Regions from separate parts of the Pseudoalteromonas sp. NZS11_1 genome, predicted to be linked through region 2. Evidence: riboswitches for the same ligand, from Rfam matches in the RefSeq annotation. Region 2 holds a riboswitch; the other holds the start of a gene.

Region 1 (12,038 bases), on a different contig from region 2:
AGCAGGCATACGGTGGAAGTTCAAGTAACGGTATGTATCTGACGCCGTTGCATTGATCTTCGCAGCATATTCTTGGTACTCAGCAACTGTTGGTAATTTACCAATGATTGCAGCAATTGCAGCAAGCTCAGATGATGCTAAGAATACGTTTGCGCCATTACCTAAACGGTTAGGGAAGTTACGTGTAGAGGTAGACACAACCGTTGCTTTATCTGCAACACGTGCTTGGTTACCCATACATAGTGAACAACCTGGAGTTTCGATACGTGCGCCAACACGACCAAAAATACCGTAGTAACCTTCTTCTGTAAGTTGGTCTTTGTCCATCTTAGTAGGTGGAGCAACCCAAAGCTGAGTCGGAAGTTGACCTTTAAAGCCATCAAGCAACTTACCAGCAGCACGGAAGTGACCAATGTTAGTCATACAAGAACCGATGAATACTTCATCAATTTTCTCGCCAGCAACATCAGAAAGAAGACGCGCATCATCTGGGTCATTTGGAGCACAAAGAACAGGTTCTTTAATCTCAGCTAAATCAATTTCAACGATATGCTTGTACTCTGCATCAGCGTCAGCTTCCATTAGTTCTGGGTTAGCTAACCAATCTTGCATTGCAGTAATACGACGTTCAATCGTACGTACATCGCCGTAACCTTCAGAAATCATCCACTTAAGCATAACAATGTTTGATTCAAGGTATTCAGAGATAGACTCTTTAGATAACTTAACAGTACAACCTGCTGCCGAACGCTCTGCAGATGCATCTGATAATTCAAACGCTTGCTCAACAGTTAGGTGCTCAACGCCTTCAATTTCTAGTACGCGACCAGAGAATTCGTTAATTTTACCTTTTTTCTCAACTGTTAATAAACCTTGTTTGATACCGTAGTAAGGGATTGCATGAACAAGGTCACGTAAAGTGATACCTGGTTGCATTTCGCCTTTAAAACGAACCAAAATAGATTCAGGCATATCAAGTGGCATAACACCGGTTGCTGCTGCGAATGCTACTGCACCCGAACCTGCTGGGAATGAAATACCTAATGGGAAACGTGTATGTGAATCACCACCAGTACCTACGGTATCTGGTAATAACATACGGTTTAACCACGAGTGAATAATACCATCACCTGGACGAAGTGAAACACCGCCACGGTTCATGATGAAATCAGGAAGCGTATGGTGAGTGCTTACATCGATAGGCTTAGGATAAGCTGATGTATGACAGAAAGACTGCATTGTTAAATCTGCAGAGAAACCTAAACATGCTAGATCTTTAAGTTCATCACGTGTCATAGGACCTGTTGTATCTTGCGAACCAACAGTTGTCATTTTAGGCTCACAGTACTGACCTGGGCGAATACCTGCAACGTTACATGCTTTACCAACCATTTTTTGCGCTAGTGTGAAGCCTTTATCAGAAACTTCTGTTGCTGTTGGTACTTTAAATGTATCAGTTGCGCCTAAGCCAAGAGATGTACGCGCTTTATCAGTTAAACCACGACCGATGATTAGTGGAATACGACCACCAGCACGAACTTCATCTAAAATCACATCAGATTTAAGCTCAAAAGTAGAAATCACTTTATCAGTACCATGTTGCTTAACAACACCTTCGTACGGATAAATATCGATTTGCTCGCCCATGTTGAGTTCATCAACATTTAATTCGATTGGTAATGCGCCTGAATCTTCCATTGTGTTGAAGAAGATTGGAGCAATTTTATTACCTAGACATACACCGCCAACACGCTTGTTTGGTACAAACGGGATATCATCGCCCATAAACCAAAGTACAGAGTTAGTTGCAGACTTACGAGAAGAACCCGTACCAACAACATCACCTACGTAAGCAAGTGGTAAACCTTTAGTTTTTAATTCTTCAATCTGAGTAATTGGACCAACTTCGCCCGCTTTATCAGGTGTAATACCATCGCGTTCAATTTTTAGCATTGCTAAAGCATGAAGTGGGATATCTGGACGAGACCATGCATCTGGTGCAGGAGACAAGTCATCAGTATTTGTTTCGCCAGTTACTTTAAATACAGTAACTGAAATCTTTTCAGCAACAGCTGGTTTATTAGTAAACCATTCTGCATTTGCCCAAGACTCAATAATTTGCTTAGCGAATGTATTACCTGCTTTTGCTTTTTCTTCTACATCGTAAAACGCATCAAACATAAGTAATGTATTTGAAAGGCCTTTAACTACGATTGGTGCAAGTGTTTCGTCATCAAGTAGGTCAATCATTGGTGCGATATTGTAACCGCCCAACATTGTACCTAATAATTCTGCCGCTTTTTCTTTAGAAACAAGTGGAGAATTAGTTTCACCTTTAGCTACAGCTGCTAAGAAGCCCGCTTTAATATAAGCAGCATCATCAACACCTGCTGGTATACGCTGAATGAACAAATCTAAAATGAATTCTTCTTCACCTGCAGGTGGAGTTTTGATTAATTCAATAAGATCAGCAGTTTGCTGAGCATCTAATGGCGCTGGTACGATACCTAACGCGGCACGTTCTTCTACGTGTTTACGATATTCTTGTAGCACAATATTGCCCTCTTGGTGACGTGAAAGTATCCGGTAGCGCTTCAAGCGCAAATAAGTTACCCAATACTTATAGTATTCTAACGCGTAATTATAAAGCTTTTATGGATAGATGAAAATCCATCCAGTTACGCAACTGATTATACCGATTATAAATACTATGAATAGTGGTTGTAGTAAAAACTATTTTCATGAATACTTGTTAAGTAAGAATCATTACCATTAACCAATATTAATTTATTACAGGCATAAAAAAACCCAGCACTTGGCTGGGTTTTTATTACAAACTATTTAATTAACGTAAAACTTTAACGTTTTTGATAGTTTTGATATGCGCTTCTACACGGCGGTTTTCTGCGTTTGCAGCTTTAGTGTTTGCATCATTTTTAAGACGCTCTTCACCTAAACCAACTGTAGTAATACGGTCTTTAGCAATGCCATCAGAAACTAATTGCTTAGCTACTGCATCAGCACGTTTTTTAGATAACCATTTGTTGTAAGTTGCTTTACCTACAGAAGAAGTGTGACCTTCTAAAAGTACTGTTGTATCTGGGTACTCTTTTAAGAATGCAGATACTTTTTCAATATCGTTTAAGTACTGAGTAGATACTGCTGAAGCATTGTTAGGGAAAGTCACTAATAAGCTTACAGTTACTTCTTTATCTTCATATAAAGTACAACCAGTGCCATCAACTGCATCAGTCATAGGTGTGTTAGCACACTTATCATCTGCATCAGCAATGTTGTCGTTGTCGCTATCTGTAGGAGCTACAGCTACTTCAACAATTTCTGGAGCTGGTTTAACTGGCTCTACAGGAGCTGAATTTTGGCCGAATAAGTAGTTAATACCAATTTTAGCGCCTACATCTGTGTAGCCACGGTCAAGACCTTGGTATACAGCTGTTTCAGCATTTACAAATAAGCCATCTGTAATGAAATGTTGGTAACCAACACCTGCATTTAAGAATGTGTTGTCATCTACTACGTCCATTTCTTTAATACCGAAAAGACCGTAGAAAGGACCACCATTTAAATGGTAAAGAGCATCAATACCGTAACGCTCGCCATCAATACTGTTGCGGTTGCCAGCAACTTTATCAAAAGCATTAAAATCCATATCTGCATATTCAAGACGTGCGCTCCAGTAATCACTGAAACGGTAACCGGCTTCAACACCCCAGCCAGTTGATTCATTTACGTCAAGACCAGCTTGAGCACGCATGTTTTTCCAAGATGCGTCATAGTAGTCGCCAAATGCGCCAATGTAGAAACCTTCTTCTTTATCAGCAGCGAATGTAGATGCGCTAGTTGCAGCCAACGCGATTGCAATTGTAAGTGATTTTAATTTCATTGTTTTCTTCCCATTTGAACAATTTTAAATTGTAGCTAATCGATACTAGCTCAATCAGTTTTATATAGACTAACTGAGCCTTTGTTAATCAATACTTAACGAAAAATAAAGTTTATAACTTTTTTCTATGCCCAGTCACAACACACATCCACTTACTATAGGCGAAATTAAAACTTTATTGAAAAATAAATATAGTAGTTTTTTGTAAATTAGTACTTAGCAAGGAATGTAAGAGCAATTAAATTAAATGCACTTATAAATGTAAATGCAAAGAAACATTGCTTGGCTTTAATTCGGCGCATAATACCACCAGAATTAACATTCCCCTAGATATATGCGCATGTTTGATTAAAAAATGACTCTTTTTAATCATGTGGTTATATTTAAAGTTAAGAGTTAAGTACCACAAAAAGTCTGGTAATCATTCTCATTTATCGGCGTAGCTTGAAATTCTGATAATTTTTCACTGTCAGAATACGGGTTACTGGCTATTTTTATAAAGCGCTGTAGCAACTCACTAGACCCAGTAGCGTTATATTGTGCAATTATTTCTTCGATCACATGATTACGCGGTATTACACGAGGATTTGCAGTTCTCATTACTTCATAACTATTATCGTCGGTTAAGCTTACCCACTTAGCTCTCCATTCAATTAGCGACTCTGGTATTATTACTACTTCTTCTTTTAAGGATTCAGTAAGCGCATCAAAAGTATTGGTGTAATCGAGCTGGTTATCTTTTAATAGTGTTAACAACTCTGCGATTAACTCGCCACTACTATTGCAAGATTCATTTAAACCCAGTTTTTGTGCCCACATAGCCGTAAACTCAGTATTAAATTGCTCAGCAAAGCTATTAATGTATGGCGTCATTAACGAAACAGCTTGTTCGTCATCATCGCTGATAAGCGGTATTAAACTCTCAGCTAAACGAGCACAGTTCCAGTTAGCTATATTAGGTTGATTACCAAATGCATACCGACCTTGTTTGTCGATAGAGCTAAATACAGTATCAAAGTCAAAGCTATTCATCATGGCACACGGGCCGTAATCAATGGTTTCTCCGCTTACTAGCGTATTATCGGTATTCATTACTCCGTGAATAAAGCCAACACGCATCCAGCTCACAACTAGCTTAACTTGGTTTTTAATCACAGCGCCTAAAAATGCTAAATAGCGCTGCGATCCTGTATCTGTTATTTCTGGGTAGTGTCGCTCTATAGCTAAATCGGCTAAATTTTTAAGTCCTTCAACATCGCCTTGCGTCGCTAAATATTGAAACGAGCCAACACGAATATGGCTCGTTGCTAAACGAGTCACTATGGCGCCCGCTTGTGGCGGATTACGATAAACCGTTTCACCACTACCAACAACCGCTAAGCAGCGTGTGGTTTTAATGCCTAGTGCATGCATTGCCTCGCTCATTACGTATTCACGAATAGCAGGACCAAGTGCACAACGCCCATCTCCCCCTCTTGAGTAAGGAGTAGCACCAGAGCCTTTTAATTGAATATCCCACAACTGGTTTTTATCATCATTAATAGCGCCCAGTAAATGCGCTCGCCCATCGCCTAAACGTGGTGAAAAATGTCCAAATTGGTGCCCAGAGTAACCAAGTGCTACTGCAGGAATCGCCTGTTTTTCGTTACCGCTAAAAGTGCTAGCACGCAAATCAGCTGCAACGTTAATATTAAACTCTTTTGCTAAGCTCTCGTTCCACAGTAATAACTGAGGAAAGGCAACACTTGCAGGGAAATCTTCTATCGCAAAGTTTTCCGTAATGTCTGTGTATCTTGGCACTAATTTCATGGTAATTCCTATTATTGCTGACTTATACCAACACGGTTGTCACCAACGCCATAAGCAACAATTAAACTTAACTCTTGCATACTTAAGCCGCTTTGCTTTTGCATTTCATTAAAAAAAGCTTGGGCAGCACTCAGTGATTTTTTAGTTTGTAAGCCGCCGTCTATAATTTTATGAGCACGTAAGTAATTCTCTACATCGCGTGATAGTAAAAAAGTATCTTTACCAAGTGCTCGTAGCGCATAAGGTCCTGTATTTCCGCCTAAACGCGAACCATGTTTTTTTAAATACGCCCATAAACCAATAATATCGTCTGCTGGCCAATTAGCGACAAACTGGCTAAAACTGCCATGTTCCCCTGCTATTTCGTGGATCATGTAAGCATTTTCGGTAATTGTTTTTACTTTTTTATAGTTACGAACGATTCGCTCATCCGTTGCTTTTTGTTCCAGCATATCAGGTGGCATCATTAATAACTTATCAACGCTAAAATCCCAAAAAACCTCTCTAAAGCCTGGCCACTTATTATTAATGACTGACCAATAAAAGCCGCTTTGAAATACTTTTCGAGTAAATTCCTCAAGCCAATCGTCGTCACTTAACGTGCTTAGTTGTTTTTTAGATAGCGGTTTTGCAAGTAATAACTTAAGCATTTTTTCGGAGCCTTTTCGCTCTACCGCTCGCTTATAAATATCGCTAAATTTTTCCATACTAATTAAATACCTCACTACTTATATTGCTAGTGTACGAGAAAAGCACCCAATACGTAACCACTCCCATTATGGATGAATGAATATGCATTTAGTCGCTTGACACCTAGACGGCTAAAATGCTTTAATCGCCGTAATTACCCTATTTAAATTGCACAGGTTTGTAAGTTTTTACTCTACAAACAGGTGTAAAGGGCTAGAAGAGGTGCGTTATTCAGGTAGCGTATGTTAGGAGCGCAAACTCCAGTGAGCATACGTGAGGGGAATTAACGCCGAGAAGTAACCACTTTTGCGAGGTGTTTATTTCGGGCGACTAGGTTGAACCCTAGCGACTGTCACCAATAGCTGCTTATAAAAGCAGCTTATTAGTTTGGTGGAGAGCTTCTGGTCTTAAATATTAAGGCCGTGCGCCCTATTATTTTAAGCCCATTCGCTCTTCGAATTATTAGTTCGAACGACGTTAATGCGGCTCCTTCCATAAAGCTTTTTAACTCTTCGAATAATACCAATTGCATTAAATTAGTTATCGCTAAAATGATCACGCTTTTAATAAAGTTGGTACAAATTATAAGTTCGTGAGAGATGATCAACAACTTCAATTTAAACGACTACTCATTGTGGACCGCGCTCGTAACGCCATTTGATCAACACGGCGATGTTGACTACAACACGTTAACTAAACTGGTTAGCAATCAAGAAGCAGCGCATAACGGTATTTTACTACTTGGCAGCACGGGCGAAGGTTTAGCACTAACGCTAAAAGAGCAACAAGCCATTGTTGAACACGTATGCCAGCTAAAACCAGCAGTACCACTCATGGTTGCTGTGGGCGGTAGTAACTTAAAGCAACAAATTGAGTGGGTTAACTACTGTAATACACTCCCAATTCATAGCTTTTTACTTGGCTCACCGCTTTATGCAAAGCCTGGCGCTATAGGTCAAACTCATTGGTTTGAAAGCCTACTTAATGCAAGTGTTCACCCGTGTATGCTTTATAACGTACCGGGTCGAAGTGCTGTTAGCATTCCAACGGCAACAATTCAAAACTTACAAAATAATAAAAATTTATGGGCGTTAAAAGAAGCGAGCGGCAGCATTGCTCAGTTTGAAGCTTATCGCCAAGCTGCACCTAATTTAGCTATTTTTAGTGGCGACGATGCGCTAATGCCTTATTTTGCTCAAGCTGGCGCAAAAGGGTTAGTGTCGGTAGCTGCAAATGCATGGCCCGCACAAACTCACGAGTTTGTTAAACGCAGCTTAAGTGGTCAACACCCTAATTTATTTGCCCAGTGGTCAAGCGCTATTAATAGCCTATTTGCTGTTGCAAACCCTATTCCCGTAAAGGTATTGATGCATTTGCAAGGTCGCTTAAGCAGCCCGCAACTTCGTCCACCTTTAACACACCTTGAGTTAACTCAAACCGATTGCATCACAACTGCAAACAACACCATTTTATCTTGGCATTAAATACAGGTTTTTATAATGAGCTGGTTAGAACTATTAAATAATTTAGAATCGGGCGCAGTACGCGCAGCATCACAAAACGAAAGCGGCCAATGGCAAGCTAACGTAGAAGTAAAACAAGGCATTTTGGATGCCTTTAAAAATGGCACTAATACTGAGTTTGCCGGTGGTTTTGTTGATAAGCATAACTTAGCTCCGCAAGAATTTAGTACTGACGATGGCGTACGTATGGTGCCGGGTGGCTCTAGTGTTCGCCGTGGTGCTTATGTTGCTAAAGGCACGATTATTATGCCACCAGCGTATGTAAACATTGGTGCATATATCGACGAAGGCACAATGGTAGATAGCCACGCATTAGTTGGCTCGTGTGCACAAGTAGGTAAAAACGTACATTTAAGTGCTGCAGTGCAGCTTGGTGGTGTACTTGAGCCAATTGGTGCAAGCCCAGTAGTTGTAGAAGACGACGCCTTTATTGGCGCTGGCTGTATTATTGTTGAAGGTGTAGTTATTAAAAAAGGCGCAGTACTTGCCCCAGGCGTGCGTTTATCAGCAACTATTCCGGTATACGACTGCGTAAACGAGCGCCAACTTGATAAAGGCGAGCCAATCCCAGAATATGCCATTGTAATACCGGGCTCTCGCCCTGCTTCAAACGAGTGGGCGCGCGAGCAAGGCCTAAGCATGTCGTGTGCGTTAATAGTTAAATACCGCGACGAAAAAAGCGATGCATCATTATTGCTTGAAGAGGTTTTACGATAATGAGCTTTTTGAGCACGCCTATCAAAACCGCTGTAAATACAATTACACAACAACTTGATACACCTTTTTTTGTTTACGACCTAGATCAACTAAACGCGCATCTTGCACGTTTAGTTGCGCAAACCGATGTAAAACTGTGGTACGCGGTAAAAGCAAATCCACTGTCTAAAATTATTCAAAGCTTAGACAGCGCTGGCTTTAATTTTGACGTAGCAAGTAAAGGTGAGCTTGAGCAAGTGCTAGCACAAGGTATTAGCTCACAGCGCGTGCTCAACACAGGGCCTGCAAAAAGCCCTAAACAAATTAAACACTTTATTGAGCGCGGAGTACGTATATTCGTAGCCGAAAGCCTCAATCAAGTACGTTGGTTAAACCAACAAGCGCAACTACAAAATACGCAGTTACAAGTATTACTGCGAGTGCAATTACGCTGGCCTGAAGATGAAAAAAACCCACTGGGCGGCGACAGCCTTACGCCGTTTGGTTTGGGTTGTGATGAGTGGCAAGCACTCAATGTAACCGACTACCCTACACTTAAGTTTGACGGCTTACATATTTTTCAGTGGGGCAACATGCTTAGCACGCAAAAGCTAAGCGAATTGTGGTCACAAATGATTGCACCACTTAGCCAACTTGCCAGCGATTTAAACATCAATCTTAAAGTTTTAGATTTAGGTGGCGGTTTAGGTATTCCTTATACACAAAATGAAGCAACGCTTGATTGGGATGATTTAATAGCTGCGCTCGCTAAAATTAAAAGTGATGCGGGTGTAGAAGAGTTGTGGATGGAGCTTGGTCGCTATGCCGTTGGCGAATGCGGTCATTACGCCAACCCAGTAGTCGAACGCAAACAAAACTACAATCAAGAACAAGTCATTTTAACCGGCGGTATAAATCACCTATTGCGCCCCGCTGTTACCAGTCAAGATTTCCCTGCTGCGTTACTGCGCGAGTCCAATGCAAAAACTCAAGCGGTCACTTTATACGGGCCGCTTTGTACCGCGCTTGATTGCTTGGGTGAGCATAACCTACCAAGCGATTTAAATGAGCACGACTGGCTAGTGTTTAGCCAATGCGGTGCTTACGGCTTTACCGAAAGTATGCCGTATTTTTTATGCCACGAGCTAGCTGCCGAGTATACCCTGCAAAACGGTGAGCTTACCTGTGTTCGCCAAGCTGAAAATGCCAGTCATTATTTAAGGTAATAACTATGAGTAATACAACCCACATCAGCCAAGAGAACATTGTAGTAGGGGAAGTTGCAAACGGCTTACCACTTACAATTCCTGTTTATCGCTTAAAAGGCGATGGCACAGGACCTAGTGTTTATATTCAGGCCAATATGCATGGCGCTGAAGTGCAAGGTAACGCGGTTATTTTTCAGCTACTTGAGCAATTAAAACACCTTAATCTTAATGGCGATATTACATTAGTACCCTATGCCAACCCAATTGGTTGCAATCAAAAATCTGGCGAGTTTACCCTTGGTAGGTTCGACCCGATTACGGGTACTAATTGGAATCGCATGTACCACTACAATAAAAATTTAGTGACGCAGTTTGCAAAAAATCATACTCAGTATGATGACGCTACATTAAAAAGTAACTTTAAACAGGCGCTTATTGACGAAGTAGACAGCAAACTCAACGGCCCTGCTTATTTACTTAATACGGGTAAACGCATTGCGCTTAACTTACAAAAGCTCGCTCATCAGGCTGATATAGTACTCGATTTACACACAGGCCCTATTTCAAGCAAACACTTGTACTGCCCAACTTATGCAACCGACAGCGCGCGCTATTTTAATATTGAACATGTACTGCTTATTCCTAGTGATTTTGACGGCGCTATGGACGAAGCTAACTTTTGCCCATGGTGGCATTTAAGTGATGCACTTAGCGGGCAAGGTCGCGAATTATCAATACCTGTAGAAGCATTTACTGTAGAGCTAGGCAGCCAAGAAAAAATAGACTTAAAAGAAGCACTAAACGATGCTAACAGCATTTTAAGTTACTTAAATCACAAAGGCGTACTGCAAAACGCAACGAATACCCCTGCTGATATTACTCGTTATGCGTGTAATTTAGATGACTATTTTGCTTACTACGCCCCCATTGGCGGTATGGTTGAATACATAGCACCACTTGGCGGGCACATTAAAGCTGGTGAGCCTATTGCTAATATTTTACGGATGGAACGCTACTTAAGCGAGCAACCACTGCAGACACTTACTCTAGATTGCGATGCAATTGCCATTTTGCACTTTGCCTCAGCGAGTGTTAACCAAGGCACCGAGCTTTATAAGTTTTTTACTAACATATTTGAGCTTTAGCTCACCCTTCTCATTGCGTGAGAGCAGATTAGCTAAAATAACTAATCTGCATTAAAAAAGCGGCCTAGGTCGCTTTTTTTCTGATCTATATTTACTTTATATACGTATAATGATTGCTGTGAATACAAATTCAGTAAAAGTTCACCGTTACATATGTAAAAAGACGTTATAATTAAATTAACGCATACAACAACCCGAACTCACAAGGAATTACAATGAGCTGGCGCCACTGGATCACACTTTCTGCCTTAATAAGTACAGCGACCTTCGCACAAGAAGAAGTTTCTACAAACGAGCAAGATAACGACATCGAACTTGTAAAGCAGTGTATTTTAAATGAAGTAATTGGCGGAGACGGTAAACAGACATTAGACGATCTTCGTAAAAAGTGTTCAGCTCTTGAAGAAAACAAACAACTTACCGCGCTTGATAAACGCCAAGCTCGAGAAGAAGTCGGTAAAAAAAATAGAAACGTAATTACGCCACATAAGCGTAACTATATTTTACCGCTTTCGTACGTATCACACCCAAACGATCGCCCTTTTGATGGTTTTGACGAATTAACAGATGATAACGATGGTGAGCCACTAGACAACCTAGAAGCAAAATACCAGCTTTCAATCAAAGTGCCTCTATATGATGATTTTTCTGATGAAGACCAAGCCATATTTTTTGGCTTTACTCTGCAATCTTACTGGCAGCTTTATAACTCAGAAATCTCTTCTCCATTTCGTGAAACCAACTACGAACCAGAAATATTTTGGATAAACTACCTCGACCCAGAAAACGTATTATGGGGCGACGAAATGGCAATTTCACTAGGTATTTCGCATCAATCAAATGGTCGCAGCCAGCCAAACTCGCGTTCGTGGAACCGTATTTATGCAGACTTTATTTGGGAAAACAGAGGCTTTGTTTTTAGTTTTAAACCTTGGTACCGCATAGCTGAGGACGAAAAAGACAACGTTTTAGAAGCTAAAGGCGACGACAACCCAGACATATACAAATACATGGGCTATTTTGAATTTAGTGGTGCATACCGTCTTAACGATCATGAATTTAGCTT
Region 2 (12,038 bases):
TGACTAATTTTTGATACAAAAATAGCATTTCGTCGGCATCGAGATTTGGGTAGCTTTCGTCTAAAAATTGCAGCAAGGGCTGCGGCTTTTTGCGTTTTTTATTAAAGCGCTTAGCAAAGCTGGTTTTAACATCGTTGTAGTCAGGAATATTAGGCGTAACAAATGCAGGCACGTCTTGCTGGTCAGGCAATTGGTATTCTTCGTGTTCAAATTCAACCAAGCTTGCCATGTAAGCCACAATATGACGTTGCTGACCAAGCGAATATCGCTGCGCGTCGCTCACAAAATGTGGCTGTACAGCACTTAGCATGTTGTCTACGCCATTTTTGCGCACAAGCCCAAGTACTTTGGCTGCTTGGCGAGTAATTAAGTTATTACGGCGTAACTCTTCGCGTAGCGGCATAAGCATGTCGGCACTTTTACGTAAGCTTTCTCGACCCACTAAATGCATTTCGAGTATACGGGTACGTAATTGCTCAAGCATGCGTTTGTCGTTGTACGCTTTACCTGAGCGCTCAATGTGCAGTATTTGCTTACTTATTTGCTCTTCAATGAGGGTAAAACATGCATGAAATTCACCGCGAATATCAACCATTTCAAGCATTGGCTCTATGTATTCGTCAAACGCTTCTATTACCGCTTTATAACGCTTTTGCAGCGATTGCACCGCATTATTAGATTTAGCTTGTTCAACAATATTTAAAATAGCGTTTTCGTTGTGTGCGTATAGCTTCATTATTTTACGCACCCGATCATCCATAATGCGGCTGTAGCGGCGTAAATCGTCAAAGTCTTCTATTTCGCCAGCGTTATCTAGGCGATTACCTAAACGTGCAAGGTCGTCGACTAATACGCTAATTTCTTGCGCTAAACCTAAATGCTCTTCTTGCAGTAAAAACGTAGCAAAGTCGGCAATGGCACGATTTATTTCAAGCTGAGAGGATTTAGCCAGTGGAATTAAAATATCTTGGTTTAACAAACGATTTGTTTCTTTATAAATGCGTTCGTTTGACCACGTGGGCTGCTTTTGCTTAATCGCATTTTGTACGTCTTTTAGGCTAAAGTCAGCCATTTTAAAACGTTTAAATAATAGCTCTAATACACCCCAATGTTCGGTTATGGTGTTTAGCAGCTTTTTAGCTGGGATCATAAGAGGTTACAACATCCTAGTATTTTATTATTGAGTTCTTTTAGAAGACTCATTATTACGTATTTTTAATTAACCTTGTCTGTATATAGTATTCGTTTTTAAGACCATTTAATAATAGTTTTTGCATAGAGGCAGTGCTAAAATTCGCGCCGAAAATAGGCACATGAAATGGAATGTTATTTGTGTGTTCTTTAAAACTATATCAAAGGTTGTTTAACTACCATGGTTTCCTCGATTATTCTAACCCTGATAGCGATTGCATTTTTACTGATCGTTATAGAAGATATAATCCATGTCAATAAAGCTAAAACCACGCTGTTTTTTGGTACGCTTTGCTGGATTCTTCTTTTTATATACCCTCTACACGGGCAAAGGCCCGATACGATTCAACACCTTTTAAATGAAAATATTTTAGAAATTGCCTCGTTATGGTTATTTTTAATGGCTGCAATGACCTTTGTAGCGTATTTAAATTCAAAGGGGTTTATAGAAAACATTGTTCACCGCGTTATGCCAAAAAGTATTAGCGAAAAAAAGCTCATGTTTTTAGTGGGTGGTTTTGCATTTTTGTTTTCGTCGATTTCAGACAACGTAACAGCTACGCTTATATCGCTTGCGGTTGTTATGTCGTTAAAACTTGAACCTAAAAAGCTCATTAAATACGCCACGCTTATTGTGTTTGGGGTTAACTCAGGTGGGGTATCGCTAATAACAGGTGACGTAACCACACTAATGATATTTTTAGATGGCAAAGTAACCATTGCTCATTTATTACTACTTATAGCGCCAGCACTTGCAAGCGTTATGCTGCTAGCCGCGTTACTATCTATCGGTATGAAAGGGCGTGTTGAGTTTGCTGGTGCAGGTAAAACCCGCATTGAAAAAACCGACATTACCATCGCTGTTATATTTTTATCTACCGTAGTGAGCACACTTATGCTGAGTGTAGTTTACAGCGTACCGCCTTTATTAACCTTCTTGTTTGGCTTATCAGTGATGTTTTTAGTAGCGCAATTTTTAATGCGCAAAAAAGACATAAACAAAGACATAATCGATTTTGTTCGCGATATAGAATACGACACATTATTGTTTTTTGTAGGTGTACTTTTACTTGTAGGCGCACTTAAAGAAATTGGTATGCTAAGTAAATTTACCGACCTATACACGGTAATGGCACCTGAGTACGCAAACTACTTAATGGGCATATTATCAGCAGGGGTCGATAACGTACCGCTTACTGCTGCTTTATTAAAAGCCGATATAGTAATGAGCCAACAACACTGGTTGTCGTTTACTTATGCAACGGGCGTGGGCGGTTCAATGCTTATCATTGGGTCGGCTGCGGGTATTATTGCCATGAGCAAAGTTAAAGCGCTTACCTTTATGAGCTACTTGCGTTTATCGCTGCATTTATTAATTTGCTACACCGTAGGTTATGCAGGCTCTTATTACATGGGCAGTTTTATTTAACTCATAAATTATTAAATGCTTGACAGCTAGACGTCTAAACGATAACTTTCAAAGCCCCGCTACTTAGTGGGGTTTTGTTTTATTAGCCACTGGTTAATAAAGCATTCAGAAGAGGTGCGATACTTAGGTACTTAATGTTAGGCGACGAAAGCCAATGATCATTAAGGAGGGAAGTACTCGCCGAGGAAAATAATGATACGTCGTCATTGTTTTTCGGTTTATGGGGCTGAATCCTCAAAACTGTCACCAATATAGGTGGAGAGCTTCTGGCAGTGGACTTATCTTTAAGCATTCCTTTGCCAAGTTCTTCTTGTTTTATTGCGGTTTGGATACCGCGAAAGGAGACTAAATGACTACCCAATCAGCGCCACAAACAGTACTTCAAACAGAGTTAAGCGCAAAATCAGATTACATCGTTGCCAAATTTGGCGGAACCAGTGTTGCCAACTTTGAAGCGATGAGTCGCTGTAGCGAAATTATTGTTGCAGATAAAAGCGTACGTATTGTTGCCGTGAGCGCTAGTGCCGGCGTAACTAACCACTTAGTTGCACTGTGCAAACCAAGTATTACCTCAAGTGAGCGCCAAGAACACATAAACGGTGTGCTTGCTATTCAACAAACTATTTTAGATGAGTTATCGCTAGATGCCGATTTAGCGGTTGGCTTTAACGAAACCCTAAAAGCATTTCAAACATTGGCTCAAGAGTCACTAACAACCGATCAGCAACACGACGAGCTACTTAGCTTTGGTGAGCGTTTGTCGTCGTATTTGTTTGCACAAGTGCTGCGTTTACAAGGTTTAAACGCCGATCGCTTTGATGTGCGCAAGGTGCTTAAAACCGACAGCCAATTTGGTAAAGCAACGCCAAATGTTGCAGCCACAGCGCAAGCCGCTAAAGAACATTTAATCCCGTTATTAGACGCTCAAGTAATTGTGACTCAGGGCTTTATTGGCAGTGACGAATACGGTCAAACAACAACGCTTGGACGTGGTGGTTCTGACTATAGCGCTGCATTATTAGCTGAAGCAATCAACGCTAAAAGCGTGCATATTTGGACCGACGTAGTGGGTATTTTTAGCACCGACCCGCGTTTATGCGCAAAAGCGACACCCATTGCTCGTTTAAGTTTTGACGAAGCCGCTGAAATGGCGACCTTTGGCGCAAAAGTATTGCACCCAGCAACTATTTTACCAGCGAGCCGTAGCCACATTAATGTATTTGTAGGCTCTAGCCGCGAGCCAGAGCGTGGCGGTACATGGATTGAGCGCGAAAAATCGCAGCAACCAGGTATACGCGCAGTAACGCAACGTAAAAACCAAATATTGCTTACGCTTAAAAGCCCAGAAATGCTCCTAGCAAGCGGCTTTTTAGCACGCGTATTTACACTATTAAGCGAATATAATATATCGGTAGATTTGGTAACTACATCAGAAATCAGCGTAGCTATAACCCTTGATAACGCGCAGAACGCATCGCGCCCAGAGCTCGATCAAGAATGCCTAGATAAGCTTGCAGAGTTTTGCCATGTTTCGGTAGAAAACAACCTAACACTGGTGGCACTTATTGGCTCTGAGATTCAATTACGCCAACACGAAATGAACTTAATGAGTGTACTAAAAGACTTTAACATTCGATTAATTTGTCACGGTGCTAGTAAGCACAACCTGTGCTTTTTAGTAGAGCAAACTGAGTCAGATAACGTAGTACAGTCTATTCATAGCCGTTTATTAGAAAATGATTTTGCTGCGTAAGTAATCGTTATTCAGGAAAATCACCTAGTAAAGTTACCTAGTAAAATCACCTAGTAAAGTTACTTAACAAAATTACTTAACAAAGTCGGTTAATAAAAAGCATCGCCAGTCGATGCTTTTTTTATGCACCACACTCACATCAAAACAAACATTGCTGTTACTACTATCAACTACAGTAACGTTATTACTGCTAGCACTCAGCTTTGCACTATGTAATTCGTCAAACACATTAGGGCTAAGTAATTTTGCAATAGGGCGGCTGGTGGCTTTAGCAAGTGACTCTTTTAATGTCCAAATTCTAAAAAACGTATCTGCTTGGGCTTGGGTATTAGTGGGCTCGGTAATAAGTGTAATTTCATCATTATGGTAAAAATGCTTAGCGAGCTTTTCAAACGGGCGCTTTAGGCTTACTTTTTCAATATCAAAACCAAACTCACTTTTATCAAGATTTAGCGCTACCCCAACTAAACCATGCGAGTGCGAAATACAGGTATTAATAACATCATCACTTACATGTATTTGCAGCTTTGAGCTTGCCTCGTCAAATTCGGTACTCATTTTATTAAGCGCCACGTGCGCATGTTGCGGCTGCGCTACTTTAATAAGGTGTTTTAACAATAACCGCGTCGCTAAATACTCTTGCTTAGCTGGCGGGCTTTTACGGCGGTTTATAATAGTTAATTCAAATGGGCTTAAGCAATCGGGCAAATTAAAGTCACTAAGCTCAAGTGTTTTAGCATTAAATAATAAAATACTGTTACTCGCTAAAGACAAGTTTGCCAATTGAGTTGAAGTAATACTCAAGGCGTTTTTAAAATAGTGTCCAGTCATAAAAGCCCTAAAGCAAAAGAAGTCGCTGATATTGTGAGCGGTTAACGCCACTAATAAAGGCTGGGTACAATTTTATTACTCAGCTGGCATGAAATATGGTTTAATTCACAATAATCAAAATAATAACAGATTTGTAGATGTATGGCACAAGTGCGTGATGGGTTTCAAAGCCGACTTGGTTTTGTTTTAGCCGCTGCTGGCGCAGCAGTGGGTTTAGGTAATATTTGGGGTTTTCCTACGCAAGCGGCCAACCATGGCGGCGGCGCTTTTTTACTGGTTTATTTTATTGTTATATTTTTACTTGCGCTCCCTGCGCTGTATACCGAACTTTATTTAGGTCACAAAGCACAAGCTAACCCGGTAAAAGCATTGGGCGATGCATGGCAAAGCACTAACCGCAAAGTAGGCGCAACAGCAGGTTATATTGGTCTTGCGGGCGCGGTTGTTATGCTAAGTTTTTACTCAATAGTAGCAGGGTGGATGCTCTCCTACGCTATTGAACCCATAACGACCTTTTTAGGTTTCACAGGCGCAAGCGAATTTTTACATAGCGACTCAGTGCTGCGTAATTTTGTATTTACGCCGCTTATGCTTATTTTAACCGCCAGTATTATTTTAAAAGGGGTTAAATCAGGAATCGAAACCTGGTCGCGCCGTTTAATGCCACTGCTACTCGTATTGCTTGTTGGTTTAATTGCCTACATTGCAACACTCGATGGCGCAAGTGAAGGCTTTGCCGCGTATTTAATTCCTGATTTTAGCCAAATACTCGACCCTAATTTGATTATTGCCGCAATGGGGCAAGCGTTCTTTTCGCTCTCGTTAGGTGTGGGTTGTATGATGATTTACGGATCGTATTTACAGCCAGATGCTAATTTACCAAAGCTCACAGCCGGTGTTGCCTTACTCGATACCAGCGTTGCTTTTTTAGCGGGGTTACTTATTATTCCTGCTATTTATGTGGCGCAGCATAACGGTGTAGAGGTATTTAGTGGCGGTAAACTGATTGGCGAAGGGCAACTTATTTTTGCTATTTTACCTGCGCTATTTAGCACCATGGGCGAAATTGGTTTATTAGTGGGTTTACTGTTTTTTGTATTAATGTCTATCGCATCGGTTACGTCAACTATATCGACAACTGAGATTCCGGTGGCGTTTTTAGTCGAAAACCACAACGTTAGCCGCACCAAAGCAACGTGGGCGGTAAGCGCCGTTGTACTTGTGTGTGCAAGCGCGATTATACTAAATTTTGATTGGTTATTTGGCTTAGTTATTATGCTATTTACTCAATACCAATTGCCGCTTATGGGCTTGTTTTACTTTATTACAGTAGGGTGGATGTGGCAGCGTGGTAATAAATTACACCAAGCAACAACCGGCGTACATTACTGGTTTGCTCAGTATATTCGTTTTGTTTGCCCAATATTAATGACCTTGGTATTTGCAAATGTTGCGTTTGGTTAAGCTCTATTTAAAGTGAATTTTTAAACAAAAAAAGCGAATAGGGCTCACCTTATTCGCTTTTTTTGTGCCTGTTATCTAGGTATAGCTTAGGTCTTTATAAAACCTCATTAGTTAGAGGCCTACCTTCACTTACTTCAAGCGCGTTAAATACGGTTGTGTTTGCTATTTCGGTAAGTGCTTCTTGCGTAAAAAAGCCCTGATGACCCGTCACTAAAACATTTTTAAAACTCACTAAGCGCGAGAATATATCGTCTTGATTTATTTCGTCGCTGTGGTTTTTAAAAAATAGCTCCGACTCTTGCTCGTAAACGTCAAGTCCCAGGTAACCTAGCTTTTTAGTTTTAAGCGCGCTAATACACGCGCTACTATCAAGTAATGCACCGCGTGAAGTATTAATTAACATAACGCCGGTTTTCATTTTACTAAATGCCTCATCATTTATTAAATGATGAGTTTGCTCGTTCAGTGGGCAATGTAAAGAGATCACATCGCTTTGGCTAAGTAAGGTGTCTATATCGGTAATTGTATAATTGCCAGGTTGCGCGTATGGGTCGCACACTAATACTTTAGCGCCAAAGCCATTTAAAATGCTGCACAGCGCAAGGCCAATTTTACCGCAACCTACAATACCCACGGTTTTGTTGTGCAAGTTAAAACCTAGTAATCCGTTTAAATCAAAGTTGTCTTCGCGTACACGGTTATACGCTTTATGCGTTTTGCGGCTAAGCGTTAGCATAAGTGCAATACAATGCTCGGCTACGGCCTCAGGGCTGTAAGCAGGAACACGTAATACTTTAATTTTATGTGCTTTTGCTGCAGGTAAATCAACATTATTAAATCCTGCACAACGTAGCAAAATAGTATTTATGCCTTGGCTTGCCAATTGTTCAATAACAGTGGCGTTTACAGTGTCGTTAACAAATACGCATATGGCATCAAACCCGTTTGCTAAAATAGCCGTTTGTTCGCTCAGGGCTTGTTCAAAATACGTTATTTTTATATCGCGGTGACCGCGTGTACTTTGTTCAAAAAAAGGCAGTTCGTACTTTTGAGTACTAAAAAAAGCAATGTTCATGGTAATAGCCTCGACGCTTAAGGAGTATTATTTATTACTAATACAATAAACTACTTTATAAACCTGTGCTTTAGTAACACGCATTTTATTGATTTAAATTAAGCCCTAATTTATGCCTTAGCCGACGTAAACAAAGGTATTTTTGACGATACTTTTTTACCACCTCTAGCAGCGCTTAACTTTGCGGCTTGCAGTAGGTTGCTTTCTATTACTTGTTTAAGTGTTTCAGGCTTAGTACGTGGTGCATAGCGTGCAACAAGTTGCCCTTGCGAGTTAATTAAAAACTTAGTGAAATTCCACTTAATTGCACGATTTTGCGAAATACCCCGCGTATGCGACTTTAAATAATTAAACAACGGATGTGTTTCTGGCCCGTTTACCATTACCTTACCAAACACCTCAAACGAGACATTAAATTGCTCTTGGTAAAAGTCTTTAATGGCTAAATTATCAAGCGGCTCATTTTGGCCAAACTGGTTACAGGGAAACGCAAGTACAGTAAAACCATTGCTTTTGTATTGCTGATAGAGCTTTTCGAGCGCGTTTAATTGCACCGAAAAATTACACTTACTCGCTGTATTAACAATAAGAACGGTTTTGCCCTGTAACTGGCTAAGAGAAAAATTTTCGCTGTTAAAAAGTGGTGCATTAAATTGATAAATACTGTCCATAGGTTACCTACTTACCTTTCCCGCTAAGGAAATTTTATAAAGACTTTCATTCGCTTTTTTATCGACCGGTTGACATAATTGAGGTCTAGTTTCTAAGTTATCAGTTTAATAGGTCATTTTTATGTCAATGAAAGTCGCATTTATAGGTTTAGGCGTAATGGGTTACCCAATGGCGGGGCATTTAGCAAAAGCAGGATACAGCGTATGCGTTTATAACCGCACTCAAGCTAAAGCACAAGCGTGGACTGCAGAACATTCAGGAAGCTTTGCACCAACCCCGCGCGAAGCTGCCAATAATGCCGACATCGTATTTATGTGTGTTGGTAATGATGACGATTTACGCTCAGTAGTGTATGGCGACGATGGCGTGTTAGCGGGCATGTTACCGCACACTATTTTGGTAGATCACACCACAACCTCTGCCGAAGTAGCCCGCGAAGTGGCTGCAAAAGCGGCTCTGCAAAATATCGACTTTATAGATGCGCCTGTATCGGGCGGACAAGCTGGCGCCGAAAACGGCGTATTAACAGTTATGGCGGGTGGTAGCGAAGCCGTATTTGCTAAAGTGCAGCCAGTTATGGCGGCATTTAGTCGTTTTAGCCAATTACTAGGCGGCGTTGGCTCGGGACAACTTTGTAAAATGGTTAATCAAATTTGTATTGCTGGCGCAGTGCAAGGTTTAGCTGAAGGCTTACATTTTGCCAAGCAAGCTGGGCTTGATGGTGAAAAAGTAATAGAAACAATATCTAAAGGTGCTGCCGGTTCGTGGCAAATGGAAAACCGTTATAAAACAATGTGGGCGGGTGAATACGAGTTTGGTTTTGCCGTAGATTGGATGCGTAAAGATTTAGGCATTGCACTCGATGAAGCTAAAAACAACGGCGCTACTTTACCAATGACCGCAACAGTCGATCAATACTACGCCGACGTACAAGCTCTCGGCGGCGGCAGATACGACACCTCAAGCTTACTAGCACGCATTGAAGCACTGCATAAAAAATAACGTTTACGTTGAGTATGTCGATGTAGACTGCAAGCTTGCTTGCGTGACGAGCAAAGCCCGTAAAGTGATTTATTCACAAAGAGGTTATGAGTCGCTGCGCTTTTAGAGGCAGTGATAGATAAAAAAGATTATTGTTGGTTTTATGTTTGCTCATTTACTCCTTATTCGCTTCTCTTTGTGAATGGAGTTTTATTTAAGCAATTAAAAGCCGCGCTTTTCACGTGAGCAAGCTCTACGTTTACCCCAAAATATAGATTTATGGTTGTTTTTATAGACGTGAAGCTGCTTGCGTGACGGGCAAAGCCCGTAAAGTAATTTATTCACAAAGAGGTTATGAGGCGCTGCGCTTTTAGAGGCCGTAATAAGTCTAAAACGGTTGTTGCTTTTATGTTTACTTATTTATTTCTCATTCGCTTCTCTTTGTGAATAGAGTTTTATTTAAGTAATTAAAAGCTGTGCTTTTCACGTGAGCAAGCTCTACGTCAAAGTGTAGATATCAGTTTTACTTTGTAGACGCGAAGCTTGCTTGCGTGACGGGAAAAGCCCGTAAGATTTATTCACAATGAGGTTATGAGGCGCTGCGCTTTTAGAGGCAGTGATAGATCAAAAGATTATTGTTTTTATGTCTTCTCATTTACTCCTCATTCGCTTCTCTTTGTGAATAGAGTTTTATTTAAGCAATTAAAAGCTGCGCTTTTCACGTGAGCAAGCTCGACGTCTACCGCCAAAGTGTCGATATGAGTTTTACTTTGTAGACGCGAAGCTTGCTTGCGTGACGGGCAAAGCCCGTAAAAGTGACTTACTCACAAAGAGGTTTAGAGGCGCTGCGCTTTTAGAGGCAGTGATAGATCTAAAAAATTATTGTTTTTATGTTTACTTATTTACTCCTCATTCGCTTCTCTTTGTGAATAGAGTTTTATTTAAGTAATTAAAAGCTGTGCTTTTCACGTGAGCAAGCTCTACGTTTACCGCCGGAGTATAAATTTACGCCTGTTTTGTAGACGCTAAGCTTGCTTGCGTGATGGGCGAAGCCCATAAAAATTCAAACAAAAAACGCGGCGCTTAAATTACTATAGCGTCGCGCTTTTATATGCGTTGTATAAGTACGTCTAAACCAAATTACATGCTTTGAGCGTAGTTATATAGCGCCTTTAAAATTGTAAGATTTTTTTCGCTGTCGTCATGCTCATGCGCTAAGTTTTCAAGGGTGATCATAAAATCTTGCGCGTTAATCGATGGTTGATCTTCCCCGTGCATTAACTTGTTTTGGCAATACTGGCGCCATTGGTCAAGCTCTTGCTGGTTTAGCGTTTCAGGCCAGTTACGGGCGCGGTATCTAAACAACAAGGTATTAAACTTTTTATCTTCAAAGTCTAACTTCAACCCAGCCAATTCATCTGGTTTTGCATCACGAATAATCGCAAATTTAGCTTTATCAGCATGGCTTGTAAACCCATCGTAAAGTAAGTAGTCAACGTTAGTGGTTGCGCTGTAATCGCCTTGCTCGTTAAACACTTCGGTTACTTTATCGCGAAGGTCGGTATTGGCTTTTAAAATAGCTAAATTAGCTAAGCACTGCTCGCGGTCAATCCCAAGGCGGGCGGCGTTTTCAGGCAATAATGTTTTAGCTGGGGCTAAAATAGGGCACTTGTTTAAATGCACTAGTTTTAAGCCAACAGGTAAATCGTCCTCGGCTAAATCTACACGTTTGGTGTATAAACGTTTGCGTAACTCTTCTACGTTTAAATCAATGAGTACTTGCGGGTTTTGGGTTAAATCAAAACAAATAACCGCGTTTTTATTAACCGGATGAAAGCTCATTGGTGCAACCCAGCTTGTACAGCCTTGTGTTGCAGGTATGCGCGACGTGGTATGCACCAGCGGCGTCATGTTAAAAACATCAACCAATTCTGCAAGGGCTTTTTTGCCACGCAAACCAAAAAAGAAGTTATACAGCTTTGGTTGCTTTTCTTTTATTAGCTTAGCCAGTGCAATAGTGGCGGTTACATCGCTTAGCGCATCGTGCGCCGCGGCGTGTTCAATACCATTGGCTACGGTTAAATGCTCTAGCTTAAAGCTTGGGCTGCCATCTTCTTTTAACGGCCATTCAATCCCTTCAGGGCGTAGCGCATAACAAGCACGTACTAAATCAATAATATCCCATCGGCTATTGTTATTTTTGTATTCGCGCTCGTATGGGTCGTAAAAATTACGGTAAAAGCTATAACGGCTTACTTCGTCATCAAACCGAATACTGTTGTAACCGGCAACACAGGTGTTTGGTACGCTAAATTCGGCATGAATTTTTGCTATAAACTCAGCCTCAACCAAGCCTTTTTTCATCGCCACTTGTGGCGTAATACCCGTAATTAAACACGCCTCAGGGTGAGGTAAGTAATCCGCTTGCGGCTTACAATATTCAATAAGCGGCTCGCCAATAATATTTAAATCAAGATCGGTACGAACACCGGCAAATTGGCTCGGCTTATCCTTTTGAGGGCTCGCCCCCCACGTCTCATAGTCGTGCCAATAGATTGTTGCTTGATTTTGCTCTTGATATGCCATGCTGATAACCCTGAGTAGTTAACTTAAAAACGCCTAAATGCGCGCCAAGTTACTAA

The links. A riboswitch is a leader RNA that binds a small molecule or an ion and turns the genes downstream of it on or off. The one in region 2 is predicted to bind lysine.
Region 1: linked by a shared signal. The riboswitch ahead of dapA (4-hydroxy-tetrahydrodipicolinate synthase) and the one ahead of lysC (lysine-sensitive aspartokinase 3) in region 2 are both predicted to bind lysine.

Annotation. Positions count from the first base shown of each region.
Region 1 covers NZ_JADYXK010000012.1:90,064-102,101, forward strand. Annotated here, with positions in the region: gene acnB (bifunctional aconitate hydratase 2/2-methylisocitrate dehydratase) at 1-2,553, opposite strand, end outside; gene I6F44_RS10610 (OmpA family protein) at 2,846-3,901, opposite strand; gene I6F44_RS10615 (protein adenylyltransferase SelO) at 4,298-5,710, opposite strand; gene I6F44_RS10620 (DNA-3-methyladenine glycosylase I) at 5,722-6,417, opposite strand; lysine riboswitch at 6,610-6,809, shown strand; gene dapA (4-hydroxy-tetrahydrodipicolinate synthase) at 7,000-7,884, shown strand; gene I6F44_RS10630 (2,3,4,5-tetrahydropyridine-2,6-dicarboxylate N-succinyltransferase) at 7,900-8,640, shown strand; gene I6F44_RS10635 (PLP-dependent decarboxylase) at 8,640-9,845, shown strand; gene I6F44_RS10640 (succinylglutamate desuccinylase/aspartoacylase family protein) at 9,851-10,972, shown strand; gene I6F44_RS10645 (phospholipase A) at 11,188-12,038, shown strand, end outside.
Region 2 covers NZ_JADYXK010000016.1:40,965-53,002, forward strand. Annotated here, with positions in the region: gene I6F44_RS12370 (hypothetical protein) at 1-1,150, opposite strand, end outside; gene nhaD (sodium:proton antiporter NhaD) at 1,373-2,620, shown strand; lysine riboswitch at 2,722-2,894, shown strand; gene lysC (lysine-sensitive aspartokinase 3) at 2,970-4,373, shown strand; gene I6F44_RS12385 (4'-phosphopantetheinyl transferase family protein) at 4,446-5,204, opposite strand; gene I6F44_RS12390 (sodium-dependent transporter) at 5,346-6,668, shown strand; gene I6F44_RS12395 (2-hydroxyacid dehydrogenase) at 6,763-7,743, opposite strand; gene I6F44_RS12400 (glutathione peroxidase) at 7,854-8,414, opposite strand; gene I6F44_RS12405 (NAD(P)-dependent oxidoreductase) at 8,536-9,417, shown strand; gene sbcB (exodeoxyribonuclease I) at 10,537-11,982, opposite strand.